Regions from separate parts of the Enterobacter sp. K510 genome, predicted to be linked through region 1. Evidence: predicted binding sites of a transcription regulator. Region 1 holds the regulator's gene; each other region holds the start of a gene.
The links. The regulator CRP, encoded in region 1, controls carbon source genes, mostly activating them, when cyclic AMP is high. The targets are predictions, from matches to a motif close to ATGTGANNNNNNTCACAT.
Positions count from the first base shown of each region.

Region 1 (10,525 bases):
TAAAGTATTCTGCGATATTTCCCATCACCATTCCGGTGACGATCACCAACGCGCCGGTAAGGGCGTAGGAGAAGAAGCTGATCCATGTGAGCTTGATACGGTTGCTGTTAGTCATGTCTGGCCTGTGCATATAAGTGTAAAGCGCGTTGACAGCGCTGTGAACGGGCAGATTTTATGCAATAAAGTGATACATTTAAATCTTTAATAATGAATATGAAACTTATTGCAGTATTTATTATGAGATCGCTCACACTTTAGGCCGCTATTTATCATAAATTTGTGAGGTTACAACTGTTTCAATTTCGTAAAATTAGGTAAAAGGCTGGCCTGTGAGCTATCGCCTCTTTAGAATCTATCCACTCGCTCTTTTACCGCTCTATGTTTAGGAATTCTCATGGTTAAAATGACTCTGGCGGCTGTCGCAGCTGTATTTGCTCTTTCTGCAATTTCCCCCGCTGCGCTGGCAGCAAAAGGTGATCCCCATGTTCTGTTGACCACGTCTGCCGGTAACATCGAACTGGAGCTGAACAGCCAGAAAGCCCCGGTGTCCGTGCAAAACTTCCTCGACTATGTGAACAGTGGTTTTTATAACAACACCACCTTCCACCGCGTGATCCCGGGCTTTATGGTGCAGGGCGGCGGTTTCAACGAGCAGATGCAGCAGAAAAAGCCCAATCCGCCGATCAAAAACGAAGCGGATAACGGCCTGCGTAATACCCGCGGCACTATCTCAATGGCGCGCACCGCGGATAAAGACAGCGCGACCAGCCAGTTTTTCTTAAACGTAGCGGATAACGCTTTCCTCGATCACGGTCAGCGCGATTTCGGCTATGCGGTATTCGGTAAAGTTGTGAAAGGTATGGATGTGGCGGACAAGATTTCTCAGGTGCAGACGCACGATGTCGGCCCTTACCAGAATGTGCCAACCAAACCTGTTGTGATCCTTTCCGCGAAAGTCCTGCCGTAACATTTTGCACGGGTTTTGCGGCCCGTGCTCCTCTTCGCTTCCCTGCGCAACGCCGGATTGCCGCTTATACTTGTGGCTCATGGGCGACAACAACAGGGAGGCGTCATGGCTAAAAAACTCACCGACCGGCAAAAATCCCGTCTCTGGGAACAGCAGCGTAACGTCAATTTCCAGGCCAGCAGACGGCTTGAAGGCGTCGAGTGTGAAGAGATCAAACTGAGCGCCGACGAAGCGAACGCGCGCATTGAAGCGTTAAGGGGGAACCATGAGCGATAAGTTTGGCGACGGGCGCGATCCCTATCTTTACCCCGGCCTCAATGTGATGCGCAATAAGCTCGGCATTCGTCAGACACAGCGTCTGGAAGAAGCGGCGTATCAGTTTACCGCGCTGCGCGCCGCCACCCTGCCGTTAGGCACGGATACCCCCGGCCTGCCGCACCTGTGCGCCATTCACCGCCATCTGTATCAAGATATTTTTGACTGGGCGGGCGATATTCGCGAAGTGGACATCTATCAGGGCGACACGCGTTTCTGCCATTTCGATTACATCGAAAAAGAGGGCAACGCCCTGATGCAGGAGCTGGAAGTGGAAAACTGGTTGCAGGGTCTTGAGAAAGACGCCTTCACCGAACGCCTTGCGCACTATTATTGCGAAATCAACGTGCTGCACCCGTTCCGCATTGGTAACGGTATTGCCCAGCGTATTTTCTTCGAGCAGTTGGCGATCCACGCCGGTTACATGCTGGACTGGCGCGGCATCAAGCCGGATGCCTGGAGCCAGGCCAATCAGAGCGGCGCGATGGGCGATCTCTCTGCACTGACCAAAATCTTTAGCAAGGTGGTCAGTGAAGCGAAAGAGGCAGAGTAAGCCAACGCCCGGCGGATCGGTATTTTTGTAGGCCCGGCAAGCCTGCGCCGCCGGGCAATAAAACAGGTACACTACCCCCATCGCATTTTTTGACTGAAAGATCCCGCACCATGATCCTGCTTATCGACAACTACGACTCTTTTACCTGGAACCTCTACCAGTACTTTTGCGAGCTGGGCGCGCAGGTGGAAGTCAGGCGCAATGACGTGATTAGCCTTGCCGATATCGACAGCCTGTCGCCGGACAAAATCGTGATCTCCCCCGGCCCCTGTACGCCGGATGAATCCGGCGTGTCGCTGGAGGTGATCCGCCATTACGCCGGCAAGCTGCCGGTGCTGGGCGTGTGTCTGGGACATCAGGCGATTGCGCAGGTGTTTGGCGCGCGCATTGTGCGGGCGCAAAAAGTGATGCACGGCAAAACCTCGCCGGTCACCCATACGGGGAAGGGCGTGTTTCAGGGGCTGAATAATCCGTTAACCGTTACCCGCTATCATTCGCTGGTGATCGAACCCGCCTCGCTGCCCGACTGCTTTGACGTCACCGCCTGGAGCGATACGCAGGAAATAATGGGCATCCGCCACCGGCAGTGGGATCTGGAAGGCGTGCAGTTTCATCCGGAAAGCATCCTCAGCGAACAGGGGCATGAACTGCTGGCTAATTTCCTGTCGCGATGATTTTTTGTTGCCTTGTTGTGATTTTTTATGCATATTTTGTGCTTATATTTTCATAATTAATACAGCACAAAACGGATGGGCGTGACATGGCAACTGAACAAAACGCAATTACGCGCGCAACATTTGACGAAGTAATTCTGCCGATTTATGCACCTGCTGAATTTATTCCGGTAAAAGGGAAGGGCAGCCGCGTGTGGGATCAGCAGGGTAAAGAGTACGTTGATTTTGCGGGCGGTATTGCCGTTACGGCGCTCGGTCATTGCCATCCGGCGCTGGTTGAGGCGTTAAAAACCCAGGGGGAAACCCTGTGGCACACCAGCAACGTCTTTACCAACGAACCGGCCCTGCGCCTGGGCCGTAAAATGATTGAGGCCACCTTTGCCGAGCGCGTGCTCTTTATGAACTCCGGCACCGAAGCTAACGAAACGGCCTTCAAGCTGGCGCGCTACTACGCCTCCACCCGTCACAGCCCCTATAAAACGAAAATCATCGCCTTCCACAATGCTTTCCATGGACGGTCGCTGTTTACCGTGTCGGTGGGCGGACAGCCGAAATATTCCGATGGTTTCGGGCCTAAACCGGCGGACATCATCCATGTGCCCTTTAACGATCTGCACGCGGTCAAAGCGGTGATGGACGATCACACCTGCGCGGTCGTCGTGGAGCCGATCCAGGGTGAGGGCGGCGTTACGGCGGCGACTCCGGAATTTCTGCAAGGGCTGCGCGAGCTGTGCGATGAACATCAGGCGCTGCTGGTATTTGATGAAGTGCAGTGCGGCATGGGCCGCAGCGGTGAACTCTTTGCTTATATGCACTACGGCGTGACGCCGGATATTCTCACCAGCGCCAAAGCGCTGGGCGGCGGCTTCCCGGTCAGCGCCATGCTGACTACCCAGGAGATCGCCAGTGCTTTCCACGTCGGTTCCCATGGATCCACCTACGGCGGTAACCCGCTGGCCTGCGCGGTAGCGGGCGCGGCCTTCGATATTATCAATACGCCGGAGGTGTTGCAGGGGGTGAGCGAAAAACGCCAGCGCTTTGTTAAACATCTGCAACAGATCGATGAGCAGTACAATGTGTTCAGCGATATTCGCGGTATGGGGCTGCTGATTGGCGCAGAACTGAAGCCGCAATACCGTGGTCGCGCCCGTGATTTCCTGTATGCGGCCGCCAGCGAAGGGGTGATGGTGCTGAACGCCGGGCCTGACGTGATGCGTTTTGCGCCCTCGCTGGTGGTGGAAGAAAGAGACATCGACGAGGGCATGGCGCGTTTTGCGCAGGCCGTCGCGAAAATCGTCCACGGATAACCCTGTTGCCCGGTGGCGCTGCGCTTGCACGGGCCTGCAAACTTAAGATTTACCCCGCAGGCGTCTGCTCAGCCAGATGCCGTGATGCGGGCGCTGACGCCATGCCACCGACGAAATGGTGTGCATGGTGTTCAGATGCCCGATAACACGTTGCAGATGCTGTTCCAGCGTGCTCATCGGGCCCTGGGTTAAGGTCTCCGGCGCTTCCAGAATATTGGCATCCCCCGAGCCTGCCGGCCCGTCATATTCCAGACGCTGCTGGCAACGCTGAAGCGCAATTTCACAGGATTCCAGATAACGTTGCGCCAGATCCGGCGTCAGCATGGTGTGCTCGCGCGCCAGGGTGGTCATCGCGTTAATGTGCTCGACGATAAACTGGCTGTGCGTCACCCAGAGTTTCATATCTTCCAGATAGTGAGTGTTAAAGCCCGGCTCCTGCATCGCCTGATTGAGCGAGTTAAACAGCGTATTGTGTGCCTGATTGACGCGCATGCGCTGGTACGCCAGCGGCGTGGGCTGCGGATCGTCGCTGAGGATCAGGCGGATGGCCTCCTGGTCCGCCTCCAGCGCGTCGTGGGCGTTCTGCCGCAACAGCCCGCTCTGCCACTGTGGCCACAGCCAGACCATGCCGCCAAAGGCGATCAGACAGCCAATCAGCGTATCGATAAGCCTGGCGACAATAAACTGGTCGCCGCTCAGCGTCAGCAGCTGTAACGAATACACCGCGGTGATGGTGAAGCCCACCGTCGCCCAGCCATAATTCTTGCGGATGATCAGATAGCTAACTAGCGTCACCACCAGCATACCGAGCAGCGTATAGCCCTCAGGTACGTGAAAATGCAGCGTGATACCGGCAATAATCAGCCCCGCCATGGTGCCCGCCGCCCGGTGCTGAATACGCACCCGCGTCGCGCCATAGCCGTTTTGCGTCACCAGCAGCACCGTCATGAGGATCCAGTACGGCTTGGGCAGATGCAGCGCGATCCCCATCAGGCTGGCGATGGCGAGCATCACGGCAATGCGCGCCGCATTGCGCAGTGCCGGAGATTTAAACGACAGATAGCTTTTGAGCGCCGGGATCAGCGGCTGGCGGCGCTGCTTATCCTCCATCAGATCGCGCACGTACAGCGGGCGTTGCGTGCGCAGTACCCGGGCGATACGGCTGAAGTGCCAGGCGCAGAACTGGCCGACCGGGTTATCCGGATGCTGGCGGGCGATTTTTTCCAGCGCGCCGACCTGCTTATCCATGTTAAAGCGTTCGGGAAAACGGTGATAAAGAATGTCGTCCGCCAGTACCCGCAACCGCGCGGCGACCACCTGCGCGCTCCAGCGGATCACCGCTTCAGCGTGACTCTGTTCCACCAGCTTCTGCACTTCCTGCGGCTGGTGCAGGCTGACGGAAATATGCTCCTGTAAATCCAGCGCCACCTGGAATGCCCGCAGCAGACGCTTGTAATCGTTATGCTGATTGGCGGCGAGCATGTGCATTTGCTGGTAACACTGGCTGATCAGATCCACGGCTTTCTGCTGACGCGCCAGCAACGGCGGCAGGGCTTTTTCCGGATCCGCATGCTGGGTCAGCAGACTGTATTTTGCTTCACAGTAATCCGCCAGCTGGCGATAGAGCAGGCTTAAGGATTCGCGCAGCGGCTGTTCACGCCACATCCAGAACCACAGCCAGTTAAACAGCCCGTACCACAGCGTGCCGGAGGCGTAAATCAGCAGCGGCTCCCATACCGGCATATTTCCGGCAAGGCTTAAGGTAAAGATGGCGGCGATCAAAGACGCCGGCAGCAGGCGCGCGTGCAGGGCGCTGATCTCCGCCGTGACGCCAAGCAGCAGCGCCAGCCCGCCGAGGATCAGCGGCAGGGCGATATTCTCCGCCAGCAGTAGCTGCACCGCCAGGCTACAGCCCGCAAACAGCGAGCCGCCCACGATCAGGCGTTTGAAAAAGCGTTTATGGGGGGTATCGAGCCCGGCAATGTTGCAGCAGGCAGGAACGAGTGAAAACAGCAGCCCCTGTTGCAGGTGCCCGAAGGCGAGGCCGATGGCCACAGGGAGACACAACACCAGCGTTTGTCGCAGGGCGTAGTTAATTTCCGGGTGATAGATCAGCCTGCGCCACATGAGAATGCAAACAAAAACGGCGTCTCGCAGATGCAATACGCCGTTTGAGGGGCTTAGCGGGTTCCGTAAACCACAATGGTTTTACCGTGCGCAGAGATCAGGTTTTGATCTTCCAGCATCTTCAGGATGCGGCCGACGGTTTCACGGGAGCAGCCAACGATCTGGCCGATTTCCTGACGGGTGATTTTAATCTGCATACCGTCCGGATGGGTCATGGCGTCCGGCTGTTTGGCCAGGTTCAGCAGCGTCTGCGCGATGCGGCCAGTCACGTCGAGGAAGGCGAGGTTACCCACTTTCTCGGACGTCACCTGCAGGCGGCGCGCCATCTGGGAAGACAGGCGCATCAGAATATCCGGGTTCACCTGGATAAGCTGACGGAATTTTTTATACGAGATTTCTGCCACTTCACAAGCGGTTTTAGCACGTACCCAGGCACTGCGCTCCTGACCTTCTTCAAACAGGCCCAGTTCACCGATAAAATCTCCCTGGTTGAGGTAAGAGAGGATCATCTCTTTACCTTCTTCATCCTTGATGAGCACTGCCACTGAGCCTTTAACGATGTAATACAACGTTTCCGCTTTTTCACCCTGGTGAATCAGCGTGCTCTTCGACGGGTACTTATGAATATGGCAATGAGACAAGAACCATTCGAGAGTCGGGTCTGTTTGCGGTTTGCCAAGCACCATGCGCGGTTATCCTCTGTTATAAGCTGGCTCCAGAGCCAGGATGAACACTCTGCCTCTGGGGTTGCAATCATATGCTTCCCTGTTCCCGGGAAGTGGCCGTTCGAAAATCCAGCCTTTAATGTTTGATGTCGTCTGCATACATGTGCAACGTCAATGTATCACTGTAGCAGCCAGAATGTTTTAGCATAGCTTTTGCTGTGTGTCTCCTGGTGTCTCGCTTCAGCATGATGCAGGTCGCCTTCCGTTGCGAGAATTGTTATGTGCGCGTAATCTGAAGGGAAATTTACCGCGCCGGAGCGAATAAAATGCAAGCAAGAGTCAAATGGGTAGAAGGTTTAACGTTCATGGGCGAGTCCGCTTCAGGCCACCAGATCCTGATGGACGGCAACTCAGGCGATAAAGCGCCAAGCCCGATGGAGATGGTGCTGATGGCCGCCGGGGGATGCAGCGCCATTGACGTGGTATCCATTCTGCAAAAAGGGCGTCACGATGTGACGGATTGCGAAGTCAAACTGACCTCCGAGCGCCGTGAAGAGGCGCCGCGCCTGTTCACGCACATCAATCTGCACTTTATCGTCACCGGCAAAGCGCTGAAAGAAGCGGCGGTCTCCCGCGCGGTGGATCTGTCGGCAGAGAAGTATTGCTCGGTGGCGCTGATGCTGGAAAAAGCCGCCAATATCACCCATTCGTTTGAGGTGATTGAGGGGTGATTTTTGGTGCGCGTCGGGTGGCGCTGCGCTAACCCTGCCGGATGGCGCTACGCTTATCCGACCTACAAAAGCTTAATCTGTAGGCCGGATAAGGCGTTCACGCCGCCATCCGGCACACAAAAATCACTCGATTTTCTTGCCTTCCATCAGCCGCTGCACCAGCGGCAGCATGATCAGCTCCATCGCCAGCCCCATTTTTCCGCCCGGCACCACTAATGTATTGATGTGGGAAATGAATGAGCCCTGCAACATCGCCAGCAGCCAGGGAAAATCGATGCCTTCCAGATTACGGAAATGGATCACCACAAAGCTTTCGTCCAGCGACGGGATCGCTTTCGCGGCGAAGGGGTTGGAAGTATCCACGGTCGGCACGCGCTGGAAGTTAATGTGCGTGCGGGAAAACTGCGGCGTAATAAAGTTGATGTAGTCTTCCATCGACCGCACCACCGAATCCATCACCGTTTCCCGTGAATGCCCGCGCTCGCTGGTATCGCGCACCAGCTTCTGGATCCACTCCAGGTTAATGATCGGCACCACGCCGACCAGCAGATCCACATGGCGCGACACGTCCTGCTGTGGCGTCACCACGCCGCCGTGCAGCCCTTCATAAAACAGCACGTCGGTAGGTTCAGGTAGTGGTTGCCACGGCGTGAAGGTGCCCGGCACCTGATTCCAGGGCACCGCTTCATCATAGGTATGGAGATATTTGCGCGACTGGCCGGTGCCGGTCAGCCCGTACTCGATAAAAGTCTGCTCCAGCAGCCCGAAGTCATTTGCTTCCGGGCCGAAATAGCTGATATGCCGTCCGGCATCGCGCGCTTTACGGATCGCCATGTCCATTTCCGGGCGCGTGTAACGGTGAAAGCTGTCGCCTTCCACTTCTGCGGCGCGCAGATCCAGTTGCGCGAAAATCTTACGAAACGCGAGGCTGGTGGTGGTGGTTCCGGCTCCGCTGGAACCCGTTACGGCAATCACCGGATGTTTGGCAGACATAGCAACGCTCCCTAAAACTGGTTTTATTCGCGAAACTGCTTCTTCGGCATGATGTTCACCGTTTCATGCAGTTCAGACCACACCAGCACCGCTTCTCCGGTTTGCAGCTGGCGCTTAACGTCGGCGACCTTTTGTTCAAGTGAACGCTCATGTTCACCATAATCGGTGCCTTCACGCAAGACAAAGCTCTCGATCAGGCTGTCGAGCGTCTCTGTTGCCAGATCCTGCCAGGGGATAATCATTTACGCCTCCAGATATGTTGTCAGCCAGTCGGGAATGCGCTTTTCCAGCCACATTTCCGGGCGGCGCAGCGTCCCGCCCACAAAGCCCACGTGCCCGCCATGTTCCGTCAACTGATACTCCACGTTGGGCGGTAAATAACCCGCTGCCGGAATAACATTATGATCCATAAATGGATCGTCTTTGGCGTGAATGATGAGCGTCGGCTTGCGAATGCTCGGCAACACCGGCATGGCGCTGCACTGACGATAATAGTCGATGGCGTCGGTAAAGCCGTGAATACGCGCGGTGATCAGATCGTCAAAATCCCGGATGCGGCGCATACGACGCAGGCGGGCAAGATCCACCGGCAGTGAATCCGGATACGCCTTCAGCTTACGCATCGCGTTGCCCTTTAACAGGTTCAGCAAATAGTGCTGATAAAAGCGCGAAAAGCCTTTATCCATATGATAGCTACAGGCTTCCAGCACCAGCGGAGCCGATACGATCACCGCAGCATTGAGCGGCAGATCGGGTTCATTTTGGCCCAGCAGACAGCCGAGCATATTACCGCCGAGGGAAAAACCCACCGCTGCCGTGGGCGCTGCGCCAAACTCTCGCTGTAACCAGTGTAAAAACCAGGTGCCGTCTTCCGTTTCCCCGGAGTGGTAAATGCGCTTCAGGCGATTGGGTTCGCCGCTACAGCCGCGAAAGTGCATCACCACGCCGAGCCAGCCGCGCGCGCGGGCGGCGTTGATCAGGCCGTGAGCGTACGGGCTGTGCAGGCTGCCTTCCAGACCGTGAAACACCACCAGCCTGGGCTTATGTTTGGCCGCATGCGGATCTTCGCTCCAGGCGAGATCGACAAAATCGCCATCCGGCAGCTCAAGGCGCTGCCACTGGGGCGTGAACTGGAGCCGACGGCGAATCAGGCGCGGCAGCATGGTTTGCAGGTGGGGATTGGCTGCGCCGGCCAGTGGGCGAAATGCAAGGCTGTCAGCGGCAGTATCCGGGATCTCTAAGGGCGTTATTTGAGCCATAATCGTGCGATGTGTTCTTAAAAGTCTGCCGACTACTATACCTGTTAAACCCCGCTGCTGCGGATGAAATTGCGTTTCCGGCCCTGATGCGTTGCCTGCCATAGATACTTTTTGCGTTGCTTTTCCTGATCTCCATCACAGATTGTCACTTTGATTATTACTCTCAGGCTAATGATTAAGCACAGGGCTTAATTGATGACTTTCTCACCAGAGCGCACACTTAGTGCAGTGTTAAGCAAATCAAAATGATGTGCTGAATCAGGAGGTTAATAATGTTATCTGGGCAAACGCCTGCACGGGTATGGAACACACGACGTACCGAGAAACAGCGTCGTCTGGCTTCTGTCCCGGTAGAAGGCAAAGTGCTGCCGACCGACGACCTGGTCGCCATGCTGGAAAAACTTATCGCACCCGGCGACAAAGTGGTGCTGGAAGGCAATAACCAAAAACAGGCGGATTTTCTTTCCCGCTCCCTTGCGCAAGTCAGCCCGCAAAAAGTGCACGATCTGCACATGATCATGCCAAGCGTTGGCCGCAGCGAACACCTCGATATTTTTGAAAAGGGCATCGCCCGTAAGCTCGACTTCTCGTTCTCCGGTACGCAAAGCCTGCGCATTTCGCAGCTGCTGGAAGACGGTCAGCTGGAAATCGGCGCGATCCACACTTACATCGAACTCTATTCCCGTCTGTATGTTGACCTGTCGCCGAACGTGGCGCTGATCGCCGGTTTCAAAGCTGACCGCAAAGGTAACCTGTACACCGGGCCGAGCACCGAGGATACCCCGGCGCTGGTGGAAGCCGCGGCGTTCCGCGACGGTATCGTCATCGCGCAGGTTAACGAACTGGTGGATGACGAATGCGATTTACCGCGTGTCGACATCCCCGGTTCATGGATCGACTACGTGGTGGTGGCGGACAAACCTTTCTTTATTGA
Region 1 is NZ_JBNRLQ010000005.1:358,870-369,394, forward strand. Features, by position in the region: gene tsgA (MFS transporter TsgA) at 1-115, opposite strand, end outside; gene ppiA (peptidylprolyl isomerase A) at 395-967, shown strand; gene ACQUTD_RS11400 (YhfG family protein) at 1,073-1,243, shown strand; gene ACQUTD_RS11405 (putative adenosine monophosphate-protein transferase Fic) at 1,233-1,835, shown strand; gene pabA (aminodeoxychorismate synthase component 2) at 1,946-2,509, shown strand; gene argD (bifunctional acetylornithine/succinyldiaminopimelate transaminase) at 2,596-3,816, shown strand; gene ACQUTD_RS11420 (YccS/YhfK family putative transporter) at 3,859-5,943, opposite strand; gene crp (cAMP-activated global transcriptional regulator CRP) at 5,997-6,629, opposite strand; gene ACQUTD_RS11430 (OsmC family protein) at 6,935-7,339, shown strand; gene ACQUTD_RS11435 (phosphoribulokinase) at 7,463-8,332, opposite strand; gene ACQUTD_RS11440 (YheU family protein) at 8,356-8,574, opposite strand; gene ACQUTD_RS11445 (hydrolase) at 8,575-9,591, opposite strand; gene mdcA (malonate decarboxylase subunit alpha) at 9,864-10,525, shown strand, end outside.

Region 2 (10,525 bases), on a different contig from region 1:
CGGTGTAACCGACGTTTTCCAGGTCATTATGTTTACCGCCCGCACGCACGCAGCGCTGCGAGGTGGTCGCGCGGGAATAATTACGCTTGTCGAGACCAAGGAATACATCCTTGAACTGGTTCATCCCGGCGTTGGTAAACAGCAGAGTCGGGTCGTTATTTGGAACCAGGGAGCTGCTGGCAACTACCTGATGGCCCTTACTATGGAAAAAGTCGAGAAACGCCTGACGGATCTCAGCGGTGCTCTTGCTCATAATTATCCTGAAATCAAGCTAACGTATTATCGTAGCCGGCGGTTGACTGCGTAGAGACCGCCGCCAACTACCGGAAAAAGTGGGAATAAGATAAGTTTTCTTTACTGCGAAGTAAAATCCCGTATGCAGTCAATCATCAAAATTTCGCCACAGCGCCTGAATATCTTCCATCATAAAGCCGCGGTACATCAGAAATCGCTGTACTTTCACTTTATCGGCGAAGGCGGTGGGCAGCGGCTCGCCATATTTGCGGTAGGCCTGCTCGCGGGCCAGCGCCGTCCAGTCAATCTCACACTCGCGCATCGCCGCCTGCGCGGCTTCCCGGCCAATGCCTTTCTGGTTTAGCTCCTGGCTGATGCGCGACGGGCCGTAACCTTTGCGTCCGCGGCTGGCAATAAACTGGCGGGCGAAACGATCGTCATCAAGGTAGCGGTTTTCAAAGCACCAGTTAACGACGTTATTGATATCTTCTTCGCTGGCATCCACCGGCTCCGGCCCGGTTTTGGTCATAACGGGCACGGTGAGTTTGCGGCGAAATTCCTGTTCACTGTGATCGCGCATCGCGAGGATACGCATTGCCCGATCCAGTAACCGGGCATAGGCGGAACGACGGGGCGTAGTATCAGAATCAGACATAGCACACCTGCTGGAAATGGAATAGCAAAAGGGCTGCATAAGCAGCCCTTTTTATCGGTTACATAAGATTATCAGAAATCTTCGTCGCCTTCTTTCGCGTGTTCATCGTTGTCATCAACGGTGAAGTCAGGCTTGGTATCCGGATTACTGAGCAGCGCGTCACGCACTTTCTTCTCAATTTCCTTAGCCGTTTCCGGGTTCTCTTTCAGCCAGGTAGTGGCGTTCGCTTTACCCTGACCGATTTTCTCACCGTTGTAGCTGTACCATGCACCTGCTTTCTCGATGAACTTCTCTTTCACGCCCAGGTCAACCAGCTCGCCGTAGAAGTTAATACCTTCCCCGTAGAGGATCTGGAATTCAGCCTGTTTGAACGGCGCGGCGATCTTGTTCTTCACAACCTTCACGCGGGTTTCGCTGCCCACTACGTTATCGCCCTCTTTCACCGCGCCGATACGGCGGATGTCGAGACGCACGGAAGCGTAGAATTTCAGCGCGTTACCACCGGTGGTGGTTTCCGGGTTACCGAACATCACACCAATTTTCATACGGATCTGGTTGATGAAGATCAGCAGCGTGTTGGATTGCTTCAGGTTACCCGCCAGTTTACGCATCGCCTGGCTCATCATACGTGCCGCGAGGCCCATGTGAGAGTCACCGATTTCGCCTTCGATTTCGGCTTTCGGGGTCAGCGCTGCAACGGAGTCAACCACCAGCACGTCAACGGCGCCTGAGCGCGCGAGCGCGTCACAGATTTCCAGCGCCTGCTCACCGGTATCCGGCTGAGAACACAGCAGGTTATCAATATCCACGCCCAGCTTACGTGCGTAGACAGGGTCCAGCGCATGTTCAGCATCGATAAACGCACAGGTTTTACCCTGACGCTGCGCCGCCGCGATAACCTGAAGGGTTAAGGTTGTTTTACCTGAGGATTCCGGCCCGTAGATTTCTACGATACGGCCCATCGGCAAACCGCCTGCGCCCAGTGCAATATCCAGAGAAAGCGAACCGGTGGAGATAGTTTCCACATCCATGGAACGGTCTTCACCCAGGCGCATGATGGAGCCTTTACCGAATTGCTTTTCGATCTGGCCCAGTGCTGCCGCCAACGCTTTCTGTTTGTTTTCGTCGATAGCCATTATTACTCCTGTCATGCCGGGTAAAGCAGGTGGTGCTCAACCGGGAATTCTTAACTGTTGCGGCAATTATACTGTATGCTCATACAGTATCAAGTGTTTTGTAGAAATTGTTGCCATAGCGTTTGCAGGGCATAAGCCGTGGCCTGACGACGCACATTTTCGCGGTCGCCGCTGAAGCATTCACAGCGGGTGATCCCCTCGCCTGCGGCGCTGGCAAAGCCAAACCACACGGTGCCGACGGGCTTGGTAGCCGTGCCGCCGTCCGGTCCGGCAATGCCGCTGATGGCGATCGCATAGTCCGCGCGGGCGGCTTTAATGGCGCCTATCGCCATCTCAACCACCACCGGCTCGCTCACCGCGCCATGCTGTTCCAGCGTGGCGGGCTTAACGCCAATCATCTGCGCTTTCGCTTCGTTACTATAGGTGACAAAACCGCGTTCAAACCAGGCGGAACTGCCCGCAATATCGGTGATGACTTTCGCCACCCAGCCGCCGGTGCAGGATTCAGCGGTGGTGACCGTGGCGCCCCGCGCTTTGAGCGCCTGTCCGATACGCTCGCTCAGATGCATCAATTCACTGTCTGTCATCATGACTCCCGTAAGTGAATAAAAACATGGCAGACAAGATAGCATCTTCTCAATAAAGGTGGGGGCGGGAAGTCGATTTTACGAGGGGGCTTCAGAAAAAAGGCCAGCGGACGCCGGCCTTTATCGTTATTACTTAACGCGCGACAGCGCCACCGTCTGACCGAGCTGCCAGACTGCCATTGCATAGTGGGTGCTGTGGTTATAGCGGGTTATGGCGTAGAAGTTCGGCAGACCGTACCAGTATTCGTAGCCGGTGCCCACATCGAGGCGCAGCAGGCTCGCTTCCTGATGATTACCCAGCGATTGCTGCGGCGTTAAGCCCGCCGCCGCCAGCTGCGCAACGCTGTATTTGGTTTTGAAGCCGTTCGCCAGCCCCGGCGCCTGCCCGATGGCCGGTACTGCCACCAGATCGCCTTTCACCCAGCCATGCTCTTTGAAGTAGTTGGCCACGCTGCCGATAGCATCCACCGGATCCCACAGGTTGATATGCCCGTCGCCATTAAAATCAACGGCATACTCTTTATAGGAGGACGGCATAAACTGTCCGTAGCCCATCGCCCCGGCAAAAGAACCTTTCAAATCGAGCGGATCGTCGCTCTCATCGCGCGCCATCAGCAGGAAGGTTTCCAGCTCGGAAGAGAAATAGGCGGCGCGGCGCGGATAGGCGAATGACAGGGTTGCCAGCGCATCCAGAATGCGGGTTTTCCCCATCACGCGGCCCCAGCGGGTTTCCACGCCGATGATGCCGACGATGATTTCCGGCGGCACGCCGTACACCTGCCACGCGCGATTGAGCGCATCTTCATATTGATCCCAGAAGGCTACGCCGTTTTGCACGTTATCCGGCGTGATGAACTGTTTACGGTAACGCAGCCAGGCACCGGTTGGCCCTGAGGGTACGCTGGCGGTCGGCGCCTGGCGATCCATCAGGCGCAGCACGGAATCAAGGCGCTTCGCCTGCGAGAGGATCTCATGCAGTTGCTGACGGTCAAAACCGTGTTTGCTGACCATCATATCAATGAACTGTTCAGCCGCCGGGTTGTTGGCAAAATCGCCGGCCGGATTGAGCATAGTATGCTGCGGCTCCAGCAGGAATCCGCCGGCAGGCGGCGTGCCCGCAGTGGCGGGAGCCTGAGTGGATTTTGGTTTACTGCTACAGGCGGAGAGCAGAACCAGCACAGGTAAAAGAGCTGCGTAACGACGCTTAAACATGGGACATCCATATAAGATAACGAATTCGGCGAGAGGGAATTATGGTAAAGCATCTGCCTGTCCACAAGGAAGCGGCAAAGAGAAGTCGCCGCAACATTCTCCTGCGCCCCGCCTAAATCTTGCAAAACGAACGTTTACTCCCCTTCTTTTCCTTAAAATCTTTCATTTCGATCATTTTATCTTTCATAATGAGATCTGAATAACACTTTCAAACCTTTCAAAGTGATTATTATTAGCCGTGCAAAAGACCCTACCCTGGAGGAGAAAAGAATGATCGAAACCATCACGCACGGCGCCGAGTGGTTTATCGGGCTGTTTCAGAAAGGTGGCGAAGTATTTACCGGCATGGTGACGGGCATTCTGCCGTTGCTGATCAGTCTGCTGGTGATCATGAACGCGCTGATTAACTTTATTGGTCAGCAACGTATCGAACGACTGGCGCAGGGCTGCGCCGGTAATCCCGTTACCCGCTATCTGCTGCTGCCGCTGGTCGGCACCTTTGTGTTCTGTAATCCGATGACGCTAAGCCTGGGCCGCTTTATGCCGGAAAAATACAAGCCGAGCTATTACGCCGCCGCGTCCTATAGCTGCCACTCGATGAATGGCCTGTTCCCGCACATTAACCCCGGCGAACTGTTTGTCTATCTGGGCATCGCCAGCGGCCTCACTACGCTGGGTTTACCCCTCGGCCCGCTGGCGGTGAGCTACCTGCTGGTCGGCCTCGTCACCAACTTCTTTCGCGGCTGGGTCACTGACCTCACCACCGCCATTTTTGAGAAAAAAATGGGCATTCAACTGGAGCAGAAAGTCCGCCTGGCAGGAGCAACATCATGACGCGCATTGTGATTGAAAAAGGCACCGGCGGCTGGGGCGGCCCGCTGATGTTTGACGCCGCCACGCCGAAAAAAATCGTCTATATCACGGCCGGAACGCGCCCGGCCATCGTCGACAAGCTGGCGCAGCTCACCGGCTGGCAGGCGGTGGACGGCTTCAAAGAGGGAGAACCTGCGGAAGCAGAGATCGGCGTGGCGGTGATCGACTGCGGCGGCACCCTGCGCTGCGGCATCTACCCGAAACGCCGTATTCCGACGGTGAATATTCATGCCACCGGCAAGTCCGGCCCGCTGGCGCAGTACATCACCGAAGACATTTACGTCTCCGGCGTGAAAGAGGAAAACATTCGTCACGAACAGGCCGCCACGGCAAATCCTGCGCCGCGGGATTACGACACCAGTAAGAAGATCACCGAGCAGAGCGACGGCCTGCTGGCGAAGGTCGGCATGGGGATGGGCTCGGCGGTGGCGGTACTCTTTCAGGCCGGGCGCGACACCATTGATACGGTGCTGAAAACCATCCTGCCGTTTATGGCGTTCGTCGCGGCGCTGATCGGCATCATCATGGCGTCCGGTCTGGGCGACTGGATCGCCCACGGCCTCGCCCCGCTCGCCAGCCATCCGCTGGGGCTGGTGACGCTGGCGCTGATCTGCTCCTTCCCGCTGCTGTCGCCCTTCCTCGGCCCCGGCGCAGTCATCGCCCAGGTGATTGGCGTACTGATCGGCGTACAGATTGGCCTCGGGCACATCCCGCCGCATCTCGCCCTGCCCGCCCTGTTTGCGATTAACGCCCAGGCGGCGTGCGACTTCATCCCGGTCGGGCTGTCGCTGGCGGAAGCGCGTCAGGACACGGTGCGCGTCGGCGTTCCTTCTGTACTGGTCAGCCGTTTTCTCACCGGCGCGCCTACCGTCCTTATCGCCTGGTTTGTTTCAGGTTTCATCTATCAATAAGAGGTCATAAACGATGTCCGTGATCTACCAGACCACCATCACCCATATTGGCGACAGCGCAGCGGAGGCGCTGGACGAACAGATGCTGATCACCTTTCGCGAGGGCGCGCCGGCCGACATTCAGGCGTTCTGTTTCATTCACTGCCACGGCGAAATGCACGGCAGCCTGCAACCCGGCGCGGTATTTGAGCTGGGGGAACAGCGCTATCCCGTCACCGCCGTGGGGGCGGTGGCAGGCGAAAACCTGCGCGAGCTGGGTCATATCACCCTGCGGTTTGACGGCGAGCGTGAGGCGGAATTCCCCGGCACGGTGCACGTCGCCGGGCCGGTGCCGTCAGCGATCCAGCCGGGCTGCATTTTAAAATTTACTGCGTAGTTGAGGAGAAAAGTATGGATCAGGTTGCCGTTGTCATTGGCGGAGGACAGACCTTAGGGGCGTTCCTGTGCCGTGGGCTGGCCGCAGAGGGTTATCGTGTGGCGGTGGTGGATATTCAGAGCGATAAAGCCGCCAGCACCGCACAGCAGATCAATGCCGAATTCGGCGAAGGTAAGGCGTACGGTTTCGGGGCCGACGCCACCAGCGAACAGAGCGTGCTGGCGCTCTCCCGAGGCGTGGACGAGATTTTTGGCCGCGTCGATTTGCTGGTATACAGCGCCGGGATCGCCAAAGCGGCCTTTATCAGCGATGTCGAGCTGGGGGATTTTGACCGCTCGTTGCAGGTGAATCTGGTGGGCTATTTCCTCTGCGCGCGGGAGTTTTCACGGCTGATGATCCGCGACGGCATCGCCGGGCGCATCATCCAGATCAACTCGAAATCCGGCAAAGTGGGCAGCAAACACAATTCAGGCTACAGCGCCGCCAAGTTCGGCGGCGTGGGGTTAACGCAGTCGCTGGCGCTGGATCTGGCGGAGTACGGCATTACCGTGCACTCGCTGATGCTCGGTAATCTGCTGAAATCGCCGATGTTCCAGTCGCTGATCCCGCAGTATGCCAGCAAGCTCGGTATTCCCGCCGATCAGGTGGAGCAGCATTACATTGATAAAGTGCCGCTGAAGCGCGGCTGCGATTATCAGGATGTGCTTAACCTGCTGCTGTTTTACGCCAGCCCGCTGGCGTCTTACTGCACCGGGCAGTCGATTAATATCACCGGCGGGCAGGTGATGTTTTGAGTTCATTCCCGTGAATGCATTCCCCGGTGGCGCTGCGCTTACCGGGGCTACAACCCTCCATGACCGTAGGCCGGGTAAGGCGCAGCCGCCACCCGGCAATTCCGGCAATTAAGGAGTCACTATGGTAACGGCACTTATCACCGTCGCCGCCATCGCCTGGATCGGCCAGATGGCGCTGGGCGGCTGGCAGATCCGCCAGTTTAACCGCGCCTTTGAGCAGCTGTGCCAGCGCGGGCGGGTCGGCGTCGGGCGGGCTGGTGGACGCTTCCGGCCCCGCGTGGTCATCGCCGTCGCGCTGGATGAACAGCAGCGCGTGACGGACACCTTACTGATGAAAGGACTGACGGTTTTCGCCAGACCGTTAAAAATTTCCGCGCTTACCGGCAAACATCGTGATGAATTACACCCTGATGTGATCTTTCCCCATGATCCGCGCTGTCAGAATGCTCTATCATTAGCGCTTAAAATGAAACATGGGTAATTTCGTTGTGAACGCTTTTAGCTTGCGAAATTATCAGTTCGCAATTTCACGCAGGATCCAACGCCTATGAAACCACGTCAGCGCCAGGCCGCTATTCTCGAACATCTGCATCAGCGGGGTAAATGTTCGGTAGATGAACTGGCGCAGCAGTTCGACACCACCGGCACCACCATCCGCAAAGATCTGGTGATCCTCGAACACGCCGGTACGGTGATCCGCACTTATGGCGGCGTCGTGCTTAATAAGGACGAAGCGGATCCGCCTATCGATCATAAAGCGCTGATTAACACCGCTCAGAAAGCGCGCATCGCCGAAACGGCGGTGGGCTTTATTCACGATGGTGATTCGCTGATCCTCGACGCAGGCAGTACGGTGCTGCAAATGGTGCCCCTGCTCAGCCGTTTTAATAACATCACGGTCATGACCAATAGCCTGCACATCGTGAACGCCCTGTCGGAGCTGGACAACGAGCAGACTATCCTGATGCCGGGCGGTACTTTCCGTAAAAAATCCGCCTCCTTCCACGGTCAGCTGGCGGAAAACGCCTTTGAGCATTTCAGCTTCGATAAGCTGTTTATGGGCACCGACGGCATCGATCTCAGCGCGGGCGTCACCACCTTCAACGAAGTGTTTACCGTCAATAAAGCCATGTGCAACGCCGCGAGGGAAGTGATCCTGATGGCCGACTCCTCAAAGTTTGGCCGCAAAAGCCCGAATATCGTCTGTAGCCTGGAGAGCGTGGATAAACTGATCACCGACGCGGGAATTTCCGAGGAGTTCCGCGCCGCACTGGAAGACAAAGGAATTGACGTGATTATTGCCGGAGAGAACCATGAGTGAACATCTGTTAAATACTGCCCGCCAGACCCTGCTGCTGGAATTACAGGAAGCCAGCCGTCTGCCGGAACGCCTCGGGGACGACTTCGTGCGCGCCGCCAGCGCCATCCTGCACTGCGAAGGCAAAGTGATTGTCTCCGGCATCGGCAAATCCGGACACATTGGCAAGAAGATCGCCGCCACCCTCGCCAGCACCGGTACCCCGGCCTTTTTTGTCCATCCGGCGGAAGCGCTGCACGGCGATCTTGGCATGATTGAAAGCCGCGACCTGCTGCTGTTTATCTCCTATTCCGGCACCGCAAAAGAGCTGGATCTGATCATCCCGCGGCTGGAAGAAAAAGGCGTCGCGCTGCTGGCGATGACCGGTAAATCCCGCTCCCCGCTGGCGCTGGCCGCCAAAGCCTGGCTGGACATTTCGGTGGAGCGTGAAGCCTGCCCGATGCACCTTGCGCCCACCTCCAGCACCGTTAACACGCTGATGATGGGCGACGCGCTGGCGATGGCGGTGATGCAGGCGCGCGGTTTCAACGAAGAGGATTTCGCCCGTTCGCATCCGGCGGGGGCGCTGGGCGCGCGGTTGCTTAATAAAGTGCATCACCTGATGCGTACCGGTGACGCCCTGCCGCAGGTGCAGCTCGACACCAGCGTGATGGACGCCATGCTGGAACTAAGCCGCACCGGGCTGGGGCTGGTGGCGGTATGCGACAGCGCGCAGCACGTTCAGGGGGTGTTTACCGATGGCGACCTGCGCCGCTGGCTGGTGGGCGGCGGTACGCTGGACGCCGCGGTACGTGACGCCATGACGCCGGGCGGCGTCACGCTACAGGCGCAGAGCCGCGCCATTGATGCCAAAGAGATCCTGATGAAGCGCAAAATCGCCGCCGCCCCGGTGGTGGATGAAAACGGCGTGCTCACCGGCGCAATCAACTTACAGGACTTCTACCAGGCGGGCATTCTCTAGCCCTTCAGCCCCAGACGCTTCGCCAGCCGGTGCAGGTTGGCGACGTCCATCTCCAGCGCCCGCGCGCTTGCCGCCCAGTTATGGTTGTGGGCGCGCAGGGCATTCTCAATCAGCTGGCGCTGAAAATCTTCCGTAGCCGTCCGCAGGTTCAGCGCGGCGTCGTTCACTGGCGGGCTGATGGCGGGCGTTGCCGCAGGCGCAGCCTCATAGGTGAAGGCAAAGTGATGCGCTTCCAGCACCACTTCATCCCCTGCCCGCGTCGCCCGCGCCAGCACCACCGCGCGATGAATGGCATGTTCCAGCTCGCGCACGTTGCCGGGCCAGCCATACGCCAGCAGCTGCGCCCGCGCGCCGGGGCTCAGCACCACCTGCGCCAGCCCGAGCCGCATCCGGCACTGCTCGCAGAAATAACCCGCCAGCAGGATCACATCCTCGCCCCGCTCCCGCAGCGGCGGCACAAACAGCGGAAAGACGCTCAGGCGGTGGAACAGATCGGCGCGAAACCGCCCCGCCAGCACCTCCTCACGCAGGTCGCGGTTGGTGGCGGCCAGTACGCGCACATCCACCCGCAGACTGCGGTCATCGCCGACGCGCTGAATATCGCCGTACTGCAACACGCGCAGCAGCTTCGCCTGCAACGCCAGCGACAGCTCGCCGATTTCATCAAGGAACAGCGTGCCGTTATCGGCCATTTCAAACTTGCCGCTGCGGTTGCTGATCGCCCCGGTAAAGGCCCCTTTCACATGGCCGAAGAGTTCGCTTTCCGCCACGCTTTCCGGCAGCGCCGCGCAGTTCAGATAGACCAGCGGATTCACCGCCCGTGGCGATCCGCTGTGAATGGCCTTTGCCACCAGTTCTTTGCCGGTGCCGGTTTCGCCGCTGATCAGCACGTTGAGATCCGAGGCGGCAACGATATCGATCTCTTTTTTCAGCTGCTGCATCGCCGGGGCGAGGCCGATCATCTCCTGCCCGCGCTCCGGCGTGAAGCTGCTTTCCCCGGCGGGCAGCACGTTCTGGCTTTCCAGCTGGGCAATCAGCAGCGCGTTATTCAGCGCCCCGGCCACCAGCGCGGCTATCAGACGCAGGGCTTCGTCGCTGAAGCCGTCGAACTGATCCGGCTCCATGCCGTCGAGGGTCAGCGCGCCAATCAGCTTTTGCCCGGCAAACAATGGCAGGCCCAGGCAGGCGTGCACTTTCAGGCTCTCCTGACCGGGGATCAGGCCATCGTAGGGGTCGGGCAGATCGCTGTCTGCCGGAAAGCGCACCACGTCCCCGGCGCGGGCAATCGCCTCCAGGCGCGGGTGTCCGGCCAGCGAAAAGCGCCGCCCCAGCACGTCCTGCGCCAGCCCGTCGATAGCCAGCGGAATGAACTGGTGCGCCTCATAGCGCAGCAGCGCCGAGGCATCGCAGCCCAGCACCTGGCGCAGCGTGGCGATCAGCCGGGAAAAGCGATCCTGATGACCGATAT
Region 2 is NZ_JBNRLQ010000001.1:95,719-106,243, forward strand. Features, by position in the region: gene alaS (alanine--tRNA ligase) at 1-253, opposite strand, end outside; gene recX (recombination regulator RecX) at 383-889, opposite strand; gene recA (recombinase RecA) at 961-2,025, opposite strand; gene pncC (nicotinamide-nucleotide amidase) at 2,115-2,612, opposite strand; gene mltB (lytic murein transglycosylase B) at 2,742-3,824, opposite strand; gene srlA (PTS glucitol/sorbitol transporter subunit IIC) at 4,095-4,658, shown strand; gene srlE (PTS glucitol/sorbitol transporter subunit IIB) at 4,655-5,608, shown strand; gene srlB (PTS glucitol/sorbitol transporter subunit IIA) at 5,622-5,984, shown strand; gene srlD (sorbitol-6-phosphate dehydrogenase) at 5,999-6,778, shown strand; gene gutM (transcriptional regulator GutM) at 6,900-7,259, shown strand; gene srlR (glucitol operon DNA-binding transcriptional repressor SrlR) at 7,326-8,099, shown strand; gene gutQ (arabinose-5-phosphate isomerase GutQ) at 8,092-9,057, shown strand; gene norR (nitric oxide reductase transcriptional regulator NorR) at 9,054-10,525, opposite strand, start outside.
Region 2: srlA (PTS glucitol/sorbitol transporter subunit IIC) is a predicted target of CRP. The motif match lies at 4,013-4,030, and genes of this name have one in related genera.

Region 3 (10,525 bases), on a different contig from region 1:
ACGGCCAGCGAAGCGGGGAAAACTGTGAGCACCTCACAACTTTTTAAAACGATTTTTCACTAAATTTGAAAGTATGTTTGCTTAGTAGTAAGGTTTCTAAAACGTTCGCTATTCACGGCGGGACATCCCGCAACGCTTCAGGAGAAGACACAATGAAAATTGCACTGATGATGGAAAACAGCCAGGCTGCCAAAAACGCCATTATCCTTAAAGAGCTGAAAACCGTCGCGGATGAGAAGAACTTCCCGGTTTTCAACGTCGGCATGAGCGACGAGAATGACCATCACCTGACCTACATCCACTTAGGCATCATGGCCAGCATCCTGCTGAACTCTAAAGCCGTTGATTTCGTGATTGCCGGTTGCGGCACCGGTCAGGGCGCGCTGATGTCGCTGAATATCCATCCGGGCGTGAACTGCGGCTACTGCATCGATCCGGCAGATGCCTTCCTGTTTGCGCAGATCAACAACGGTAACGCGCTGGCGCTGCCGTTCGCTAAAGGTTTTGGCTGGGGCGCAGAGCTGAACGTGCGCTTTATCTTCGAAAAAGCCTTCACCGGCCGCAAAGGCGAAGGGTATCCGCCGGAGCGTAAAGAGCCGCAGGTGCGTAACGCGGGCATTCTGAACCAGGTGAAAGCCGCCGTGGTAAAAGATAACTATCTGGACACTCTGCGCGCCATCGATCCGGAGCTGGTGAAAACCGCCGTTTCCGGCCAGCGTTTCCAGGAGTGTTTCTTCGAAAACTGCCAGGATAAAGAGATCGAAGCCTTCGTACGTGAAATGCTCGCATAACATCCCGAAAGGCCAGCGTTCGCTGGCCTTTTTTTATCTCTTTTTATTCGACACCGCACTGCCGGCATCTTTCGTCAGCCGCAGCGTATCCGCCATGCCCACCAGACAAATCAGCGCGATAGCCACGAACGCCAGGCGAAAACTGATCCCCGGCACCTCCCCAAGCGAGAGCCAGTCGCCAACCCGTTCGCCGATACGAATACCAATCGCCCCCAGCGTAATGCCCAGCCCCACCGCCAGCTGTGTCGCGGTGCTGAATAGCGTATTGGCATAGCTCATTTGCGCCGAAGGCACATCCGCGAAGGCCAGCGTGCTGACGCCGGTAAACTGTATTGAACGAAATACGCCGCCGAGATAGAGCACCAGCAGGATCACCCACACCGGCGTCGTGGGCGTCAGGAAGGCGCAGGCCAGCAGCGCCAGCACATTGAGCGCGCCGTTGATCAGCAGCAGTTTTTTGAATCCCAGCCAGCGAATAAGCGGGGTGGTGGCGGGTTTTATCGTCAGATTGCCGACAAACACCGCCAGCACCAGCAGCCCGGCATGAAAGGCGTCCATACCAAAGCCCACCTGAAACATCAGCGGTAACAGAAAAGGCACGGCGCTGATGGAGGCGCGAAACAGCGAACCGCCATACATGGTCACGCGGAAGGTCGGCACCTGCATGGCATCGAGACGTATCATCGGCCAGCGGGCGCGCTGAAAATGGCGCAGCGCATAAAACAGCGTGCCCGCGCCCAGCAGCAACATCGCCGCCGTCAGCCACCCCTGCGGCTGCTGCGCGCCCAGCGATTCCATGGCATACACCAGGCTGACCATCGCAATAGCCGTGGAGAGGAAACCGGGCATATCGAAAGGCCGCCGCTCCTCCTCGCGAATATCCGGAATGATGCGCAGCGCCAGCGCAATGGCGATCAGCCCCAGCGGTACATTAATAAAGAAGATCCACCGCCAGCTGGCGAAACTGGTAATAAAGCCGCCCAGCGGTGGGCCAATGATCGGCGCGACCAGGGCGGGCCAGGTGAGGGTGGCGATGGCGGTGATGAGCAGATGCTTGGGTGTGGTGCGCAATACCGCCAGCCGTCCGACCGGCACCATCAGCGCGCCGCCGATGCCCTGTAAAATACGCATGGCGACAAACCACTCCACGCTGACCGCGAGGCCACAGAACACCGAGGCGAGGGTGAAGATTGCCAGCGCCGAGGCAAAGACTTTCCGCGCGCCAAAGCGGTCGGCGATCCAGCCGCTGGCCGGGATCAACACGGCCAGGGTGATGAGATAGGCGCTGATACCGATATTCAGATCGACGGCGTCGACGCCGAAACTTTCCGCCATGTCCGGCAGGGCGGTAGCGATCACCGTACCGTCGAGAAACTCCATAAAAAACGCCCCGGCGACCAGCAGCGCGGCGGGAGAAACGCCGCGTCTGGCCTCCGGTTGGGTGCTGTCACTCATTTTTGGTCTGCCATTTTAAAAAAAATTTTAAATTTTTACAGAAATGAAATATCCGTAACCCACGGATTTATCATGCATTTTAAAAAAAAACTAAAATATCAATGCGTTTTTTAATGTGATGGGCTTCACAAACTGGTTGATTTTTGTGATGCAGGTCATATTATGTGCACACAGAAACATAACACCTGCATAACAAATTTCACCGGAGCAAAAGATGAAACTGCGTAAGATCCTGAAAAGCATTTTTGAAACCTACTGCAAAACTTTCAAAGACGTCCCGCCTGGCGCGATGTTCTGATAAAAAAACCTGCTGCGGCAGGTTTTTTTATATCTGATGTACGCTGTGCAGGCCGGGCAAACTACCTTTTCGCAGCGCTTCCCGCTACTATGGCGTCCTTACTGAAAGGAGCCTTCCATGTCTGAATCCCTGAGTGCCGATCAAGAACTGGTATCTGACGTTGTCGCCTGCCAGCTGGTGATCAAACAAATCCTCGACATCATTGACGTTATCGCGCCGGTTGAAGTGCGTGAGAAAATGTCGCAGCAGCTGAAAACCATCGATTTCACCACCCACCCGGCTGCCGCCGATCCGGTGACCCGCCGCGCCATACAGAAAGCCATTGCGCTGATTGAGCTGAAGTTCACGCCGCAGGGCGAGGCGCACTAGCTAAAGTAAACCTTCGTTTTGAATTATTCAAACGGATGTTTTCGAAGATCGGGCGCGGAAGCCGCGCTGAAAAAAGGCGGGGGCGACCCCGCCGGCAGGATCAGAACAGCGCCATCACCAGCGCATAGCTCGCCACACAGGCACAGCTGACGCCAATCAGCCCCGGAATAATAAAGCTGTGGTTGATGATGAATTTCCCGATGCGGGTGGTGCCTGAACGGTCAAAGCCGATACAGGCCAGATCGCTCGGATAGGTCGGCAGTACAAAATAGCCGTATGACGCCGGGAAAAACGCCAGCAGCATTTTTGGCTCGACGCCCAGCATCAGCGCCATGGGCGCAACGGCAGTCAGTGCCGCCGCCTGGCTGTTGACCAGCTTGGACACCAGGAATAACACAATCGCGTAGGTCCAGGGATGATTCTGCACCACGCCCTCCAGCGCCACTTTTAACTCCTCCAGATGCGCCTGAAAGAAAGTGTCACTCATCCACGCCACGCCAAACACCGAAAAAATCGCCACCATCCCGGCCTTGAACACCGCGCCGCTGGAAATGGTCGACGCATTCACCTTACAGACGATCAGCATCACCGCCCCGGCAATCAGCATCATCATCTGGATCACCAGGTTCATCGACAGCGGCGTCATTTTGCCCTTCACCTCAAATGAGGGTCGCAGTTCCGGCAACGCGCCCAGTAATACCACCACAAGGATACCGGCGAAGAAGATCCAGGTTGACCAGTACGCCTGCTTCGGGAAGCGCTGATTCATTAAGGTGTCGCTGCTGCCGTAGATAAATTCCCGCTGTTTCGGATCGGTTAATTTCTGCTGGAACTCCGCGTCCTCCGCCAGATCCTTACCCCGGCGCAGGCTCCACAGCGCAGCGACGGCCACGCCAAACAGCGAGGCCGGCACGGAGACGGCGAGGATCTCGAGGATGCTCCACGCCTGCCCGATGCCGTGCTGCGCCGCCAGAATAGAGACCAGCGACACCACCGCCACCGAAACGGGCGAGGCGGTAATGGCCATTTGTGAAGCCACCGACGCCACCGCCATCGGGCGCTCCGGGCGGATACCTTTTTTCAGTGCGATATCGGCGATAATGGGAAACATGGTGTAGACCACATGCCCGGTGCCGCACAAAAACGTCAGCGTCCAGGTGGTGAAGGGCGCGAGCAATGTAATATGCTGCGGGTGGCGACGCAGCAGTCGCTCGGCAAACTGCATCATCACGTTCAGCCCGCCGGCGGTTTGCAGCGTGGCGGCGCAGCCGATCACCGCCAGGATAGTCAGCATCACGTCAACCGGCGGTTTACCCGGTTGCAGGCCAAACACAAAGGTCAGTATGAACAGGCCGATACCGCTGATCAGGCCGAGGCCCATGCCGCCGAAGCGGGTACCCACCAGCAGACAGAGGATAATGACAATAAATTCAAGAGTGATCATGAAGCACCTGTGTAATTAAACATTGATGCTCTAAATCATTACATTTTGTAAGGTTGATCTTTGCGAGCCAGATCGACTTTGTTAAAACGCGGGTAATCAAAGGGTTATGCACATTCCTGCAACATTGAGCCGCAAAAATTAACAACCCCGACGCGGGCCGGGGCTGAGTAACAGTGGTGGATTAATGCTGCCGGAAGTTAACGATATTAAGTAAATGCTGATCGGTTTGGGGTAAACCCATACCCGACTGCTGCGCGTTATGCACTTCTTCCATAATGGTCTGCAACAACAGGCCGTCCTGCTGCTGCTCTTTTTCCAGCTGCCGCAAAAATTCCAGCGTACAGGCATCGTTCATGGCCGCCGCTTCCGCCGTTAAGCGGGCGAGGGTGGCGCAGCGCTGGGAATACGCCTCAAGCATTTTTGTGAACAGATCTTCAAGGGTGGAATAGTCGTCATGGAAGGGTTCGGCAGCTTTTACGATGGGATTCGCCCCTTCGCGTTTCATATATTCAAACACGCGCATCATTTGCGTGATATTGCCCTGCGCCTGGGTACGCAGGAAAGTGGCGGTTCCGTTCAGGCTGTGTCCGGCGCACCATTCGCTGAGCGACAAATAAAGACTGGATGCCTGGAACTCAAGATTCATTTGCGTATTGAGTTTTTGAACCATTCCGACAATAGCCATAGCAAATATCCTTGTTATGAGTAACTGACTACAGCATAGAAAGATCGCACGGATAATTACTGTGACCTGTGAGGCACTTAGGCGAAACGGCAGAAATTTACCGGCGATAAGGTCTAGGTGCGATAGCTTTGAACTGGCAGTTTAATTTTACTGAAATTAAGTTTATGGTGAAGTTAACTCTTACCTGAAGGAATAAAAAATGAAAAAAGTGGCGGTATTACTCGCACCGGGATTTGAAGAAGCCGAAGCCATTGTCACCATCGATATTCTGCGTCGTCTGCATAATGAGGTGGAAACCCTGGCCTGCGCTGGCTCCCGCGCGGTGGAAAGCTATCATGCTATCCCTATGGTGGCGGACAGCACCCTCACTGAGCGGCTGGAGACGCTGTACGACGCCGTGGTGCTGCCGGGCGGGCCGCAGGGCAGCGTCAATCTGGCGGCCAGTGCGGAGGTGATCCAGTTCGTGAAGGCGCACGATGCGGCAGGTAAACTGATTTGCCCGATCTGTTCGGCGGCGGCGCGCGTACTGGGGGGTAACGATCTGCTGAACGGGCGGCGCTACGTCTGCTCCGGCGATCTGTGGCAGGGCGTGAAAAACGGCGAATATGTGGATGCGCCGGTGGTGGAAGATGGCAATCTGATCAGTGGCAAAGGCCTGGGGCACGTATTTGATTTTGCGCTCACGGTATCGGCACGCTTACTGGGTGACGACGCGCCGGTGCGCGAACACGCCGAACATATCTATTATCCCTGGTAGTGAACAGGCCCGGATGTGCAACGCATCCGGGCGACAAGGATAAGCTGGCTGACGTTATGGATAATTTAGCTGGCGCCCGCCGCAATTGTCCGACAAATACGCCTTTTTTTATGTCATTTTCCGCTGAATTTATGTACGCAATTACTGTAATTCTGCGGTGTGATGGCGCTCTCCTATGGATGATTAATTTCCCGCTAAAACTACTCTCCAGCAGAAGCATATCCTGAACAGTATCGGCTAATGCTTTGTTTTCTGTCTGATTAAAGAACAGAAAAACCGTTTTTCCCTACATAAAAGAACGCTAAAGCTGGAGTTAACCATGCACAAATTCACTAAAGCGCTGGCAGCCATCGGTCTGGCTGCCGTTATGTCACAATCCGCTATCGCAGAAACCATGAAACTCGGTTTTCTGGTGAAACAGCCGGAAGAGCCGTGGTTCCAGACAGAATGGAAGTTCGCCGATAAAGCCGGGAAAGATCTGGGTTTTGAAGTGATCAAAATCGCCGTACCGGACGGGGAGAAAACCCTGAACGCCATCGACAGCCTCGCGGCAAGCGGCGCGAAAGGCTTCGTCATCTGTACGCCGGATCCAAAACTGGGTTCAGCCATTGTGGCGAAAGCCAAAGGCTATGACATGAAGGTCATCGCCGTTGATGACCAGTTTGTGACCGCGAAAGGCAAACCGATGGAATCCGTCCCGCTGGTGATGATGGCGGCGAGCGAAATCGGCGCGCGCCAGGGACAGGAACTTTATAAAGAGATGCAAAAACGTGGCTGGGACGTGAAAGATACCGCGGTGATGGCCATTACCGCCGACGAGCTGGACACCGCCCGCCGTCGTACCACCGGCTCCATGGACGCGCTGAAAGCCGCGGGCTTCCCGGAAAAACAAATTTACCAGGTGCCGACCAAAGCAAACGATATTCCGGGCGCGTTTGACGCCGGTAACTCCCTGCTGGTGCAGCATCCGGAAGTGAAACACTGGCTGGTGGTCGGTATGAACGATAACACCGTGCTGGGCGGTGTGCGCGCCACAGAAGGCCAGGGCTTTAAAGCGGCTGATGTTATCGGTATCGGCATTAACGGCGTGGATGCGGTGAGCGAACTGTCGAAAGCGCAGGGCACCGGCTTCTATGGTTCGCTGCTGCCAAGCCCGGACGTGCACGGCTATAAAACCAGCGAAATGCTTTACAACTGGGTGGAGAAGGGCGTTGAGCCGCCGAAATTCACCGCGGTTACCGATGTGGTGCTGATCACCCGCGATAACTTTAAAGAAGAGCTGGCGAAAAAAGGACTCGGCGTTAAGTAATACGCGTGGCAAGTGTGCCCTTCATCCGCCGGGTGGAGGGCCTGTCGTACACTGAAAAGCGTTTCGGAGATGTTATGCAACAGTCAACTCCATACCTGTCTTTCCGGGGGATTGGCAAAACCTTCCCTGGCGTAAAAGCGCTCAGCGACATCAGCTTTGATTGCTATGCAGGCCAGGTTCACGCCCTGATGGGGGAGAACGGCGCGGGAAAATCCACGCTGCTGAAAATCCTCAGCGGCAACTATGCCCCCACCACCGGCACCCTGGCCCTGCGCGGCGAAGACGTCACCTTTGCGGATACGCCCGCCGCCCTGTATGCCGGCGTCGCCATTATTTATCAGGAACTGCATCTGGTACCTGAAATGACCGTGGCGGAGAATATTTATCTCGGACAACTGCCCCATAAAGGCGGCTTCGTTAACCGTTCGCTGCTGAACTACGAAGCCCGGCTACAGCTGGAGCATCTCGGCCTCGATATCGATCCACAAACACCGCTGAAATACTTGTCGATTGGGCAGTGGCAGATGGTGGAAATAGCCAAAGCGCTGGCGCGTAACGCCAAAGTGATCGCCTTTGATGAACCAACCAGTTCGCTCTCGGCCCGTGAAATCGACAACCTGTTCCGCGTCATCCGCGAACTGCGCGACGAAGGGCGGGTGATTATTTATGTTTCGCACCGCATGGAGGAGATTTTCGCCTTAAGCGATGCCATTACCGTATTTAAAGATGGTCGCTATGTCTGCACCTTCGACGACATGGAGAAGGTCAACCATGATTCACTGGTGAAAGCGATGGTAGGCCGCGATCTGGGCGATATCTATGGCTGGCAGCCGCGTGAGACCGGTGAAGAGATGCTGCGCCTTGATGAGGTCAAAGCGCCGGGCGTGCGTAAGCCGGTGAGCCTGTCGGTGAAGCGCGGGGAAATCGTCGGCCTGTTCGGGCTCGTAGGGGCGGGACGCAGCGAACTGATGAAAGGGCTGTTTGGAGGGACGCGCATCACCGCAGGCCAGGTGTGGATCGACGGCAAGGCCATCAACATCCAGAAACCCGGCCACGCCATTGCCGCGGGCATGATGCTGTGCCCGGAAGACCGCAAAGCCGAAGGCATTATTCCGGTGCATTCGGTGCGCGATAACATCAACATCAGCGCCCGTCGCAAATACATCCGCGCAGGCTGCCTGATCAACGACGGCTGGGAAGTGCAGAACGCCGATCACCATATTCGTTCACTGAATATTAAAACCCCCGGCGCTGAGCAGCTGATCATGAATCTCTCCGGCGGTAATCAGCAGAAGGCCATTCTCGGGCGCTGGTTATCCGAAGAGATGAAGGTCATTTTGCTTGATGAGCCAACGCGCGGCATTGATGTTGGCGCGAAACATGAAATCTATAACGTGATTTATGCGCTGGCGGCACGCGGCGTGGCGGTACTGTTCGCCTCCAGCGACCTGCCCGAAGTGCTCGGCCTCGCCGACCGCATCCTGGTGATGCGCGAAGGGGAGATCGCCGGTGAATTACTACACGGTCAGGCGGATGAACAGCAGGCGTTAAGCCTTGCCATGCCTAAAGTTAGCCAGGCTGTCGCCTGAGCAAGGAGAATATGATGTCGTCTTTAACCACTTCCGGCGCGCCTAAGTCGCCATTCAACCTGGGTCGTATCTGGGACCAGTACGGCATGCTGGTGGTGTTTGCCGTGCTGTTTATCGGCTGCGCCATTTTTGTGCCCAATTTTGCCAGCTTTGTAAACATGAAAGGGCTGGGGCTGGCGATCTCCATGTCCGGCATGGTGGCCTGCGGCATGCTGTTCTGCCTCGCCTCCGGGGATTTCGACCTGTCCGTCGCCTCGGTCATTGCCTGTGCGGGCGTCACCACCGCGGTGGTGATCAACATGACCGAAAGCCTGTGGATCGGTATCTTCGCCGGGCTGATGCTCGGCGTGCTCAGCGGTCTGGTAAACGGCTTTGTCATCGCCCGGCTGAAAATCAACGCGCTGATCACCACGCTGGCGACCATGCAGATTGTGCGCGGGCTGGCCTATATCATTTCCGATGGCAAGGCGGTCGGCATTGAAGATGAGCGTTTTTTCGCCCTCGGTTACACTAACTGGCTCGGTTTACCGGCGCCTATCTGGCTCACCGTTATCTGTCTGGCCATTTTCGGATTTTTACTAAACCGTACAACTTTTGGTCGAAATACGCTGGCGATTGGCGGTAACGAAGAGGCAGCTCGCCTGGCCGGTGTCCCTGTGGTACGCACCAAAATCATCATCTTTATTCTGTCGGGTCTGGTGTCGGCGATTGCGGGCATTATTCTGGCGTCGCGCATGACCAGCGGACAGCCAATGACCTCCATCGGCTATGAGCTGATCGTCATCTCAGCCTGCGTGCTGGGCGGCGTGTCGCTGAAAGGGGGCATTGGCAAAATCTCCTATGTGGTGGCCGGGATCCTGATTCTGGGCACGGTGGAGAACGCCATGAATTTGCTTAATATTTCGCCATTCTCCCAGTATGTGGTGCGCGGTTTGATCCTGCTGGCGGCGGTGATTTTTGACCGCTACAAGCAAAAAGCGAAGCGTACTGTTTAAGCTTAACCTTTAAGTTTATCTCCCCCGTTGCCAGCCGTCCCGATGGCTGGCAACGCCTTCTTAAAATGGCGAGCCCCGTCACACTGTCTATACTTACAGAGCTAATGATAATGCGATGCGTCTGCCGGAGCAGACCATCTGAACTGTAAGGAGGAGACCAGAGTGGCCGACCAGTTAACTGTACCGCCGATTTTTTCTGGTAATTTTGCGTTCTTTTTTGACCTCGACGGAACCCTCGCTGACATCAAACCCCATCCCGATCAGGTAGCCATCCCCGCCAGGGTGCGGGACCAGTTGCATCAACTTGCTGAGCTTAACCAGGGCGCAGTGTCTCTGGTGTCCGGCCGTTCGATGCGTGAGCTGGATGCGCTTGCCAGTCCATATCGCTTTCCCCTTGCGGGCGTCCACGGCGCAGAACGCCGTGACAGCAATGGCGAACACCACGTGGTGACGCTGCCGCCTGAGCTGGTAAAGCAGATTGAACTGGAGCTGATTGCCGGGCTGGATGGTCTTGAGGGCACCGAACTCGAAGCAAAAGGAATGGCATTTGCACTCCATTACCGTCAGGCCATGCACCACGAAGACGCTATCTACGCGCTGGCACAGGCGCTGGAAGCAAAACACGATGAACTGGCCTTACAGCCAGGCAAATGCGTTGTTGAACTGAAACCGCGCGGCATCAGTAAAGGCGCCGCCATCGACGCATTTATGCAGGAAACCCCGTTTGCGGGCAGAAAACCCGTATTCCTGGGCGATGACCTCACCGATGAACAAGGATTTAAGGTCGTGAACCGCGCAGGCGGCGTCTCGATCAAAGTCGGCTTAGGGGACAC
Region 3 is NZ_JBNRLQ010000002.1:406,704-417,228, forward strand. Features, by position in the region: gene ACQUTD_RS04555 (RpiB/LacA/LacB family sugar-phosphate isomerase) at 153-791, shown strand; gene ACQUTD_RS04560 (MFS transporter) at 825-2,246, opposite strand; gene azuC (stress response protein AzuC) at 2,461-2,544, shown strand; gene ACQUTD_RS04570 (DUF2766 family protein) at 2,662-2,913, shown strand; gene ACQUTD_RS04575 (anaerobic C4-dicarboxylate transporter) at 3,014-4,357, opposite strand; gene ACQUTD_RS04580 (non-heme ferritin-like protein) at 4,539-5,042, opposite strand; gene ACQUTD_RS04585 (DJ-1/PfpI family protein) at 5,242-5,799, shown strand; gene ACQUTD_RS04590 (arabinose ABC transporter substrate-binding protein) at 6,119-7,108, shown strand; gene araG (L-arabinose ABC transporter ATP-binding protein AraG) at 7,183-8,697, shown strand; gene araH (L-arabinose ABC transporter permease AraH) at 8,712-9,692, shown strand; gene otsB (trehalose-phosphatase) at 9,855-10,525, shown strand, end outside.
Region 3: azuC (stress response protein AzuC) is a predicted target of CRP. The motif match lies at 2,360-2,377, and genes of this name have one in related genera.